3 regions of the Enterobacter cloacae complex sp. HYC080_NIDB genome follow, and region 2 is predicted to be linked to each of the others. Evidence: predicted binding sites of a transcription regulator. Region 2 holds the regulator's gene; each other region holds the start of a gene.
The links. Region 2 encodes CRP, which controls carbon source genes, mostly activating them, when cyclic AMP is high. Its sites were predicted from a motif close to ATGTGANNNNNNTCACAT; they were not measured.
Positions count from the first base shown of each region.

Region 1 (4,022 bases), 1.1 Mb from region 2:
TCCGCGCGCCAGTAAAACCCGCGATGTGATGGCACAGTTGCCACTCTCTGCGCTGCTACTGGAAACGGATGCCCCGGATATGCCGCTGAGTGGTTTTCAGGGCCAGCCGAATCGTCCGGAGCAGGCTGCGCGCGTGTTTACCTCCCTGTGTGAGCTGCGAACGGAGCCTGAAGAGGTGATTGCCGATGCGTTACTGGAAAATACGCGTGCGGTATTTGGCATCACGCTATAGGTAAAGTGCCGGACGAATCACCGTTATCTTCTGTTTTTCCAGTGCCTGCGCCAGCGGTTCAATGTCCTCCGGCGTGGCGCTGCGCCATGACGCCGCCTCTCCGTAAACCCCATGCGCATGAAACGCGTTAATACGCACCGGAACATTCCCAAGCCCGCGGATAAACGTGGTCAGCGGCTTAAGATGTTCCAGATAATCGCACTGCTCCGGGATAACCAGCAAGCGCAGTTCCGTCAAACGGTGGCGATCGGCAAGCCAGCGAATGCTCTGTTTAATCAGCGGGTTTTCGCGCCCGGTCAGGAAACGGTGATGCGCGTTTCCCCATGCCTTGAGATCCAGCATCGCCCCATCCAGTACCGGCAGCAGTTTCTCCCAGCCGGTTTCGCTTAGCAGCCCGTTGCTATCCACCAGGCAGGTTAAATGCTGCAGTTCAGGATCGGTTTTGATTGCGCTAAAAAGGGCGATTAAAAACGGCAGCTGTGTTGTGGCCTCGCCGCCGCTCACGGTAACGCCTTCAATAAAGGGGGCAGCTTTTCGGATCTGCGTGAGGATCTCCTCCACGCTCAGGCGGTGCGCCATGGGCGTGGACTGCTGCGGGCAAAGATGAAGGCAGGTATCACACTGCTGGCAATGACTCTCCTGCCACCATACGCGTCCGGCCTGAATGTTGAGTGCATCATGAGGGCAGTGGGGCACGCAGTCGCCGCAGTCGTTGCAGCGTCCGATGGTCCATGGGTTGTGGCAGGTTTTACAGCGCAGGTTGCAGCCCTGCAGGAACAGGGCCAGGCGACTGCCCGGCCCGTCCACGCAGGAAAAAGGAATGACCTGACTAACTAAAGCGCATCTGTTGTTCATGGCTTATCACGCGCGGCTGACGTTCCAGGATGCGGGTATTGCGTGCGGCTTCTTCGCCAAGCCAGGTCGTATTGGTGCGCGAACCGGCTTCGCGGAATTTTTCCAGGTCCGACAGGCGCACCATGTAGCCCGTCACGCGGACCAGATCGTTACCCGCAACGTTGGCGGTGAACTCCCGCATACCGGCCCTGAACGCGCCCAGACAAAGCTGCACTATCGCCTGTGGGTTGCGTTTTACCGTCTCATCGAGCGTTAAAATATCGCTGATACCGGAGTGATAGTGTCTGTGGTGTGGCGCAACGGCCAGCAGATGGCTGATGGGATCCGGTTCGTCACCATAAGGCAGACGCGCGCCTGGCGTGGTGCCTGAATCAGAGCTGATGCCCGACTGCGCATGGAGCATGGCGCGCTGTTTCCAGCCGTGCTTCACCGGCGTGTTTTCTACAAACGCCGCAAGCTGTTCGCTGATGCGATAGCCCAGCGCGTTAGCCTGCTCGTCTTTGCCATAGCGACCGTTGATTCCGTCCTTCTCACAGAGCGTGTTTACCGCTTCTGCCAGGCCGTAAATGCCAAACATCGGCACAAAACGCCCGGCATCAATCAGCCCCTCTTTTACCAGGAAGCTATTCTCAAAGAAGCCTGATTGTTGATAGAGAAAATCACAGCGGGCATCAATGATGGCGATTTGCTGCTGACAGTAGTGCGGAAGCGTAAGGTTGAAGAAGTCGTCAACGGAGGTGCTGTGCTCCGCAATGGCTTTGAGGTTAAGGCGCACCAGGGTGCTGCCACCGCCAGCCAGCGGCAGGGAGTTGTAACAGCTCACCACGCCAAAACGGCATTTTGTGAAAATTTTATCATTCACGGGGCCGTTTGAAATATGCGGTTTACTGCATTCGCAAATGTTTTTTGCCACCTCAAGCAGCAAATCGTCCGGGGTGATTTCAGGATCGTAAATAAAGGTCAGATTCGGCGCAACCTGCTTAAGCTCAGCATCTGCACGTAGAATGGCGCGGATGATGGGGCCATCAGCGGGCCCGATGTTTGCGTGCATAAACGCATCAGGGAGCGTTCTGTCGAGATAGCGCCAGAAACGTTTTATTCGGCTATCGATTTCTTCTTGTGTTAGAATTCTAACATATGGATTCAGTATCGCATCAAGCTGCCCCAGATAGACCGGCATAGATGTCACTGAAGGAACATGATGGTAGAGAATGGTTAATAGCGAGAGGGCATCATCCAGATCCTTTGCCCCTTCCAGCTCCAGCCATTCAGAACCGTTAGCCAGGAATTTTTCATAATCCGGCAGGACGTAGCGCGGTTTGTAAGGCGCATGGCCTTCGAACATGTCGCAGATAAATCCCTCGTCCAGCGCGGCGCGGGCGGCTTCAGGAAGTGCCGGATAAGGCAGGTTGTTTTCCGCTTCCAGCGCCAGAAAATGACGTTTTTGTTCCGGGGTTAACACCGGACTTGTCACAATGTGCTGGCAACGTTGTTGCAGGGTATCTGGCATGTTCGCTTCCTTGAGTGTTCTGCTGATGATGAACAAATTGTAGAAAGCCAGCCTGTTGGGGCTTTTGATCCCACAGGGGGTATCGCGGCTTTAGTCAGCAATAAGTGCGCTAAAGTTTGAAGAGGATCTCATTACAGTAATGCAAATTTGTACGCAGTTTTCATTAACTGTGATGAATGTCGAAGTGTGGATGCGGGTGGATGTTAAAATACTCACAGACCCGCAAGGTAAAATTGATACGGCACTGCCGTTGGAGAATGTTATGACCGATTTAACTGCAAGCAGCCTGCGCGCGTTGAAACTGATGGACCTGACTACCCTGAACGATGACGACACCAATGAGAAAGTCATCGCCCTGTGCCATCAGGCGAAAACGCCAGTGGGTAACACCGCAGCCATCTGTATCTACCCGCGCTTTATTCCGATTGCCCGCAAAACGCTGAAAGAGCAGGGTACGCCGGATGTGCGCATTGCGACCGTAACTAACTTCCCGCACGGCAACGACGATATCGAGATTGCGCTGGCAGAAACCCGCGCGGCCATTGCTTACGGTGCAGACGAAGTTGACGTGGTATTCCCGTACCGCGCGCTGATCGCCGGTAATGAGCAGATTGGCTTCGACCTGGTGAAAGCCTGTAAAGACGCGTGCGCGGCGGCAAACGTGCTGCTGAAAGTGATCATCGAAACCGGCGAGCTGAAAGAAGAAGCGCTTATTCGTAAAGCGTCTGAAATCTCCATCAAAGCCGGTGCGGATTTCATTAAAACCTCTACCGGTAAAGTACCGGTGAATGCGACCCCGGAAAGCGCGCGCATCATGATGGAAGTTATTCGCGATATGGGCGTGTCCAAAACCGTTGGTTTCAAACCTGCCGGCGGCGTGCGTACTGCCGAAGACGCGCAGCAGTTCCTGGCGATTGCCGACGAGCTGTTCGGCGCCGACTGGGCCGATTCCCGTCACTACCGCTTCGGTGCGTCCAGCCTGCTGGCAAGCCTGCTGAAAGCGCTGGGTCATGGCGACGGTAAGAGCGCAAGCAGCTACTGATTGCCAGACAATGCCGGATGACGCTTTGCTTATCCGGCCTACAGGGTCGTAGGGCGGGTAAGCGTAGCGCCACCCGCCACAATTCCCCCGATTCCGCATGGAGGTTACCGTGTTTCTCGCACAAGAAATTATTCGTAAAAAACGTGATGGTCATGCATTAAGCGACGAAGAGATCCGCTTCTTTATCAATGGCATTCGTGATAACACCGTCTCTGAAGGGCAGATTGCGGCTCTGGCGATGACCATTTTCTTTCACGATATGTCGATGCCCGAGCGCGTGTCGCTGACCATGGCGATGCGAGATTCAGGAACCGTTCTGGACTGGAAAAGCCTTAACCTTAACGGCCCGATTGTGGACAAACACTCCACCGGCGGTGTGGGTG
Region 1 covers NZ_CP114212.1:3,900,386-3,904,407, reverse strand. Annotated here, with positions in the region: gene O1723_RS18555 (TatD family hydrolase) at 1-232, shown strand, start outside; gene O1723_RS18550 (YjjW family glycine radical enzyme activase) at 227-1,087, opposite strand; gene O1723_RS18545 (YjjI family glycine radical enzyme) at 1,062-2,597, opposite strand; gene deoC (deoxyribose-phosphate aldolase) at 2,860-3,639, shown strand; gene deoA (thymidine phosphorylase) at 3,749-4,022, shown strand, end outside.
Region 1: a site for CRP is predicted at 2,712-2,729, ahead of deoC (deoxyribose-phosphate aldolase). Genes of this name have one in related genera too.

Region 2 (4,022 bases):
AATGCCGCAGTGATTGTCTCCGCGCCGTTTATGCTGGAGCAGTGCAGCTACCATATGGATAAAGGGTTTTCCCGCGTCTATCAGCGCTATCTGCTCAACCTGCTGAAAGCCAACGCCGCACGTAAGCTGAAGGCTTACCCGGATACCCTGCCGGTCAGCCTGCGCCAGTTGAAAAAGGTGCGCCGCATTCGTGAATTCGACGATCTGATCACCGCAAAAATTCACGGCTTCGCCGATGCGATCGACTATTACCGTCAGTGCAGCGCCATGCCGTTGCTCAGCAAAATCACCCAGCCGACGCTGATTATTCACGCCAAAGATGACCCGTTTATGGATCATCACTCTATTCCCGCGCAGGAATTCCTTCCCGACAATGTTCACTATCAGTTGACTGAACATGGCGGCCACGTTGGATTTATTGGCGGGACGCTGCGCCGCCCGAAAATGTGGCTGGAGGCGCGTATTCCTGACTGGCTTACTCCTTATCTGGACGGTGCAAAATGATCATCCCCTGGCAGGATCTGTCTCCCGAAACGCTCGATAATCTGATTGAAAGCTTTGTATTACGTGAAGGCACCGATTATGGTGAACATGAACGCTCACTCGAGCAGAAGGTCAACGATGTAAAACGCCAGCTGAAAAGCGGCGACGTGGTGCTGGTGTGGTCAGAACTGCATGAGACGGTCAATATCATGCCCCGCAACGCGTTTCACGGCTGACCTTCCAACCTTTTCAGTCAGGGAGTTGCTATGTCTGCCAGACATCCCATTATTGCCGTTACGGGGTCGAGTGGTGCGGGAACGACCACCACCAGCCTCGCGTTTCGTAAGATTTTCGCCCAACTGAATCTCCGGGCGGCGGAGGTCGAAGGCGACAGTTTTCACCGCTATACGCGACCTGAAATGGACATGGCGATCCGTAAGGCGCGCGATCTGGGTAAACACATCAGCTATTTCGGTCCCGAAGCCAATGACTTTGGCCTCCTTGAGCAAACCTTCCTGGAGTACGGTCAGAGCGGCAAAGGGCAATCGCGTAAGTATCTGCATACCTATGATGAAGCTGTGCCGTGGAATCAGGTGCCGGGCACCTTTACCCCCTGGCAGCCGCTGCCGGAACCCACCGATGTGCTGTTTTATGAGGGATTACACGGCGGCGTAGTCACCCCACAGCATGACGTGGCGCGTCATGTGGATCTGCTGGTTGGCGTGGTGCCTATCGTGAACCTGGAGTGGATCCAGAAGCTGACGCGCGACATGAGCGAGCGCGGCCATTCGCGCGAAGCGGTGATGGATTCGGTGGTGCGCTCCATGGAAGACTACATCAACTACCTCACGCCACAGTTCTCCCGCACGCACATTAACTTCCAGCGCGTGCCGACGGTGGACACCTCTAACCCGTTCGCGGCGAAAACCATCCCGTCGCTGGACGAGAGCTTTGTGGTGATCCACTTCCGCAATCTCGAAGGCATTGATTATCCCTGGCTGCTGGCGATGCTGCAGGGCTCGTTTATTTCGCACATGAATACGTTAGTGGTACCAGGCGGAAAAATGGGGCTGGCGATGGAGCTCATCATGACGCCGCTGGTGGAGCGGTTGATGGAAGGGAAGCAGATTGCGTGAGTTGTTCTGCCCGGTGGCGCTGCGCTTACCGGGCCTACGTTCATGCTTTTGTAGGGCGGGTCAGCGAAGCGCCACCCGCCAAAAGATTAAGCCTCGATCACTTCATACGAATGCGTGATTTTTACCGCTTTCTCCAGCATTAACGCCACAGAGCAGTATTTTTCCGCAGACAGATCCACCGCACGCGAAACCGCCGCGTCTTTAAGCGCTTTACCGGTGACCACAAAGTGCAGATTAATGTGGGTGAACAGGCGTGGCGCCTCTTCGCGACGTTCTGAGGTGAGTTTAACCTCGCAATCCGTCACGTCATGACGACCTTTTTGCAGAATCGACACCACGTCAATCGCGCTGCATCCACCCGCCGCCATCAGCACCATTTCCATTGGGCTGGGGGCTTTATCGCCGGAGTTACCGTCCATCAAAATCTGGTGCCCTGACGCGGATTCGCCCAGGAACGTTAAACCTTCAACCCATTTCACGCGCGCTTGCATATTCTTTAACTCCAACGTTGCATTTTCGGTGACAGATTACGCGTGCGTTACATTTCTCGCAACGGAAGGCGACCTGCATCATGCTGAAGCGAGACACCAGGAGACACGCGGCGAAAGCTATGCTAAAACACTCAGGATGCTACAGTAATACATTGACGTTACACATGTATGCAGAGGACATCAAACTTTACTGGCTGCGAAACGTTACGACAGCCGACTTCCCAGGGTATGGGTAAGAATTCGATTGCAACCCCAGAGTCCGGATGCATCTGATGACTCTGGTGACAGCTTATAACAGAGGATAACAGCGCATGGTGCTTGGCAAACCGCAAACAGACCCGACTCTCGAATGGTTCTTGTCTCATTGCCACATTCATAAGTACCCATCGAAGAGCACGCTGATTCACCAGGGTGAAAAAGCGGAAACGTTGTATTACATCGTCAAAGGCTCGGTGGCAGTGCTGATCAAAGATGAGGAAGGGAAAGAGATGATCCTTTCTTATCTGAACCAGGGCGATTTTATCGGTGAACTGGGCCTGTTTGAAGAAGGCCAGGAACGTAGCGCCTGGGTTCGTGCAAAGACAGCATGTGAAGTGGCTGAAATTTCTTACAAGAAATTCCGTCAGTTGATTCAGGTAAACCCTGACATCCTGATGCGTCTTTCTTCCCAGATGGCGCGTCGTCTGCAGGTCACATCCGAGAAAGTGGGTAACCTCGCCTTCCTGGACGTCACCGGTCGTATCGCGCAGACCCTGCTGAACCTGGCGAAACAGCCAGACGCCATGACCCACCCGGACGGCATGCAAATTAAAATTACCCGTCAGGAAATTGGTCAGATCGTCGGTTGCTCCCGCGAAACGGTGGGTCGTATCCTGAAAATGCTGGAAGATCAGAACCTGATCTCTGCCCACGGTAAAACCATCGTGGTCTACGGAACGCGTTAATTCCGCTCAAACGGCGTGCCATCGCAAGGTGTCACGCCGTTTTTGTCTCTATTCCCCATGTGGCGCAGGCTGATCTATCACCCGGAAGTTAATTACGCACTGCGACAAACGCTGGTGTTGTGCCTTCCTGTGGCCGTGGGCCTGATTCTGGGACATCTCCAGCAGGGTCTGCTGTTTTCTCTCGTTCCCGCCTGCTGCAACATCGCAGGTCTGGACACGCCGCATAAACGCTTTTTCAAACGCCTGATCGTTGGCGGTTCGCTGTTTGCTGGCTGTAGCCTCGCCGTGCAGCTTTTACTGGCGCGCGATATTCCGCTGCCGCTGATCCTGACCGTACTGGCGATGAGCCTCGGTGTTACAGCAGAAATCAGTTCCCTGCACGCCCGCCTGCTTCCCGCTTCACTGATTGCCGCCATCTTCACCCTGAGCCTCGCCGGGAATATGCCGGTGTGGGAGCCGCTGCTGATCTACGCCCTCGGCACGCTGTGGTACGGGCTGTTTAACTGGTTCTGGTTCTGGCTGTGGCGGGAACAGCCGCTGCGTGAATCTCTGAGCCTGTTGTATGTGCAGCTTGCAGATTACTGCGAAGCCAAATACACCTTGCTGACCCAGCATACCGACCCGGAAAAATCCTTACCGCCGCTGCTGACGCGCCAGCAAAAGGTGGTGGATCTGATAAGCCAATGCTATCAGCAGTTGCATATGCTCGCCGCCAACAAGAATCACGAATATAAACGCCTGCTGCGTACTTTCCAGGTGGGGCTGGATCTGCAGGAGCATATCTCCGTGAGCCTTCATCACCCACAAGAGGTGCAAAAGCTGGTCGAGCGCAGCCACGCCGAGGCGGTGATCCGCTGGAATGCGCAGACCGTCTCCACGCGCCTGCGGGTGCTGGCGGACGACATTCTCTATCACCGCTACCCCACGCGCTTTAACATGGATAAACAGCTCGGCGCGCTGGAGAAAAT
Region 2 covers NZ_CP114212.1:408,095-412,116, reverse strand. Annotated here, with positions in the region: gene O1723_RS01840 (hydrolase) at 1-504, shown strand, start outside; gene O1723_RS01835 (YheU family protein) at 501-719, shown strand; gene O1723_RS01830 (phosphoribulokinase) at 750-1,619, shown strand; gene O1723_RS01825 (OsmC family protein) at 1,706-2,110, opposite strand; gene crp (cAMP-activated global transcriptional regulator CRP) at 2,422-3,054, shown strand; gene O1723_RS01815 (YccS/YhfK family putative transporter) at 3,112-4,022, shown strand, end outside.

Region 3 (4,022 bases), 2.3 Mb from region 2:
GCGGAATTGTGGTGGTGAACCTGACCCAGTGTATGTCCGGCAAAGTGAATATGGGTGGCTATGCCACCGGCAACGCGCTGGCACATGCGGGTGTCATCAGCGGTTTCGATATGACCGTTGAGGCGACGCTGACTAAACTTCACTATTTACTGAGTCAGGATCTGGACATTCAGTCCATTCGCAACGCCATGATGCAAAATCTGCGCGGTGAACTGACCCCTGACGAATAAGGAGGCCTCATGACGCAACGCGCCCTGTTACTGGTCGATTTGCAAAATGATTTCTGCGCCGGCGGCGCGCTGGCCGTCGCCGAAGGTGACAGCACCGTTGACGTGGCGAATACGCTGATTGACTGGTGTAAAGCTCGCGGTGAAGCGGTGGTCGCCAGCCAGGACTGGCACCCGGCTAACCACGGCAGTTTTGCCAGCCAGCACAACGTCGAACCGTTCACTCAGGGTGAACTCGACGGGCTGGCGCAAACCTTCTGGCCGGATCATTGCGTGCAGCAAACGGAAGGCGCGGCGCTGCATCCGCTCCTGAATCAGAAAGCCATCGACGCGGTGTTCCATAAGGGTGAAAACCCGACAATAGATAGCTACAGCGCGTTTTTTGATAACGGTCATCGTCAGAAGACCGCGCTGGACGCGTGGTTACGCCACCATGAAATCACGGAGCTGATTGTGCTTGGGCTGGCGACAGATTATTGCGTGAAGTTTACCGTACTGGACGCGCTCCAGTCAGGCTACACCGTCAGCGTGATCACCGACGGCTGCCGCGGGGTGAACATTCACCCTCAGGACAGCGCTCAGGCGTTTATGGAGATGGCTGCCGAAGGCGCGACGCTGTATACCCTGGCAGACTGGCTGGAAACGCAGGCGTAGTCTTTTAAGCCGGGTGGCGGCTTCGCCTTACCCGGCCTACTTTCTCTGGAGCGCAGCGCCACCCGGCATTTCTTCTCCAATCCCCATAAAGTGAACTCCCTCGCATCCTCAGCGAAGCGGCAATGCTATTCTCGTCAGGTTGTTTTTTCGCCACGCCTTTTCTGTGGCGTGGTTATTTTTATTAAGTCAAAGAGGAAATTATATGAAACGTTTGCCCTTGCTGGCAGCATTACCCTTGCTTTGCGCGTCACTGGCTTCCGCTGCACCCCTGATGTCCGTCGGCTATTTCAACGGGGGTGGCGATGTCACCGCCGGACCGGGTGGCGACATTAATAAACTGGATGTCCGCCAGATCACCCACCTGAACTATTCGTTTGGTCTGGTCTACAACGACGAGAAAGACGAAACCAACGCCGCGCTGAAAGATCCGACGAAACTGCATCAGATCTGGCTTTCGCCCAAAGTGGCATCCGATCTGGCCTTAATCCCCACTCTGCGTAAACAAAACCCGCACCTTAAAGTGCTGCTCTCTGTTGGCGGCTGGGGTGCGCGTGGTTTCTCTGGCGCAGCGGCCACCAAAGAGAGTCGTGCGGTGTTTATCCGATCCGCCCAGGAGGTTGTCGACAAATACGGTCTGGACGGGATTGATCTCGACTGGGAGTACCCGGTCAACGGCGCGTGGGGACTGGTTGCCAGCACGCCAGCCGACAGGGACAACTTCACCGCGCTGCTGAAAGAGATGCGCGACGCATTCGGGCAGAAAAAGCTGGTGACCATTGCGGTAGGCGCCAATGCGGAAAGTCCGAAAAGCTGGGTGGATGTCAAAGCCATCGCTCCCCTGCTCGACTACATCAACCTGATGACCTACGACATGGCGTATGGTACCCAGTATTTTAACGCCAACCTCTATGATTCCAGCGCCTGGCCGACGGTGGCTGCTGCCGATAAATACAGCGTGGACTTTGTGGTAAATAACTATCTGGCCGCGGGACTGAAACCACAGCAGATGAACCTCGGGATCGGGTTTTACGGTCGCGTACCGAAACGCGCCGTTGAGCCGGGTATCGACTGGAGCAAGCCGGACGCACAAAAAAATCCGGTCACCCAGCCCTACTTTGGACCGCAGGAGCTCGGCTTGTTCAGGTCGCTCGGCTATGACCTGTCCAAAGATACCTACGTGAAGTACAACGATATCGTGAAAAAGCTGCTGAACGATCCGCAGAAGCGTTTTACCGAGCACTGGGACGACCAGGCGAAAGTGCCGTGGCTCTCCGTGGAAGCAGCCGACGGCAAGGCGCTCTTTGCGATTTCGTATGAGAACCCGCGTTCCGTGGCGATCAAAGCGGACTACATTAAACAGAAAGGTCTCGCCGGGGCGATGTTCTGGGAGTATGGCGCGGACGATAACAACCAGTTAGCGAAGCAGCTGGCAGAGTCATTAGGGATCCCGCAAAAGTAGCGACGCATTCAAACCCTCTCCCTGTGGGAGAGGGTTGGATGAAGGCATCAGCCCGCACGGTTATTGCATTTTCAGCGTCGCAATTGGCTTCGGCGTGATGCCAAAATCTTCTTTCAGCTCTCGCTTGCTTTTCATCACCATCTGGCCGTTGGTATCGATCGTCATGTGCTGCGCGTCAGTATTGTTGCGCGCCTGCCACAGCATCACCAGCTGCAAACTGTTCTCTTTATGCTCAGGGGTAAGCGCCACGCCATCCGGCCATTTTCCCAGCTCAACGGCGGTGACCAGACGCTGATAAATGTCCTGGGTCATCCCGTTAATCATGTCATCAATATTCACGATCTCTCCCTTTCAAAGGAATAATTTGCTGAATCGTTTTTTCAACCCTTGATCTGGTCGCCGTTTTCATCATCCGTGAAGCTCATGGAGGCCGAATTGACGCAGAAACGCTCCCCCGTTGGCTGTGGACCATCCGGGAAGACGTGCCCCAGATGTGCATCGCAGGTCCCGCAACGGATTTCCGTGCGCACCATGCCGTGCGAGGTGTCACTCAGATAGCGGATTGCCTCATCGCTCACCGGCTCGTAAAAGCTCGGCCAGCCGCAGCCGGAATCGAATTTCGTTTGTGAGTTAAACAGCGGGGCATCACAGACCAGACAGTGATAGACGCCGTCTCGCTTGTTGTGCAGTAAACGCCCGGTGAATGGCGGTTCCGTGCCGTGGTTCTGCGTCACGTAAAACTGCATTTCTGTGAGGTTTTTTTTCAAATCGTCAGGGTTACGTTGGTTCGACATATGCTTACATCTCGCTGTAGAAACAGACATCTTTTAACCCGGATTCTAACAAAACATTAACACCCTTGCGTGCACTTTTGTTCTAAACTTATGTGTCGCGAAAAGGCGGTCAGGCAATTGTGATCATGTTCACATTTTTATCCTGCGAGGACTTTAAAATTCCGGGCGCAGCCCCCATGTGGTTGCAAGCTCAAAGGGAAAGTGAGGCGAGTCAGTCGCACAAACGTTAGTCACAGGATTGATTTGTCGCAATGATTGACACGATTCCGCTTGACGCTGCGTAAGGTTTTTGTAATTTTACAGGCAACCTTTTATTCACTAACAAATAGCTGGTGGAATATATGACTATCAAAGTAGGTATCAACGGTTTTGGCCGTATCGGCCGTATTGTTTTCCGTGCTGCTCAGAAACGTTCTGACATCGAAATCGTTGGTATCAACGATCTCCTGGACGCTGAATACATGGCGTACATGCTGAAGTACGACTCAACTCACGGTCGTTTCGACGGCACCGTTGAAGTGAAAGACGGCCACCTGGTTGTTAACGGCAAAACCATCCGCGTTACTGCTGAGAAAGACCCAGCTAACCTGAAATGGAACGAAATCGGTGTTGATGTTGTAGCTGAAGCTACCGGTATCTTCCTGACCGACGAAACTGCACGTAAACACATCACTGCAGGCGCGAAGAAAGTTGTTCTGACTGGTCCTTCTAAAGACAACACCCCAATGTTCGTTCGTGGTGCAAACTTCGAAACTTACGCTGGCCAGGACATCGTTTCCAACGCATCCTGCACCACCAACTGCCTGGCACCGCTGGCTAAAGTTATCAACGACAACTTCGGCATCATCGAAGGTCTGATGACTACCGTTCACGCTACCACCGCTACTC
Region 3 covers NZ_CP114212.1:2,677,447-2,681,468, forward strand. Annotated here, with positions in the region: gene ansA (asparaginase) at 1-230, shown strand, start outside; gene pncA (bifunctional nicotinamidase/pyrazinamidase) at 240-881, shown strand; gene chiD (chitinase ChiD) at 1,084-2,340, shown strand; gene O1723_RS12715 (YeaC family protein) at 2,401-2,679, opposite strand; gene msrB (peptide-methionine (R)-S-oxide reductase MsrB) at 2,721-3,134, opposite strand; gene gapA (glyceraldehyde-3-phosphate dehydrogenase) at 3,476-4,022, shown strand, end outside.
Region 3: a site for CRP is predicted at 3,252-3,269, ahead of msrB (peptide-methionine (R)-S-oxide reductase MsrB). Genes of this name have one in related genera too.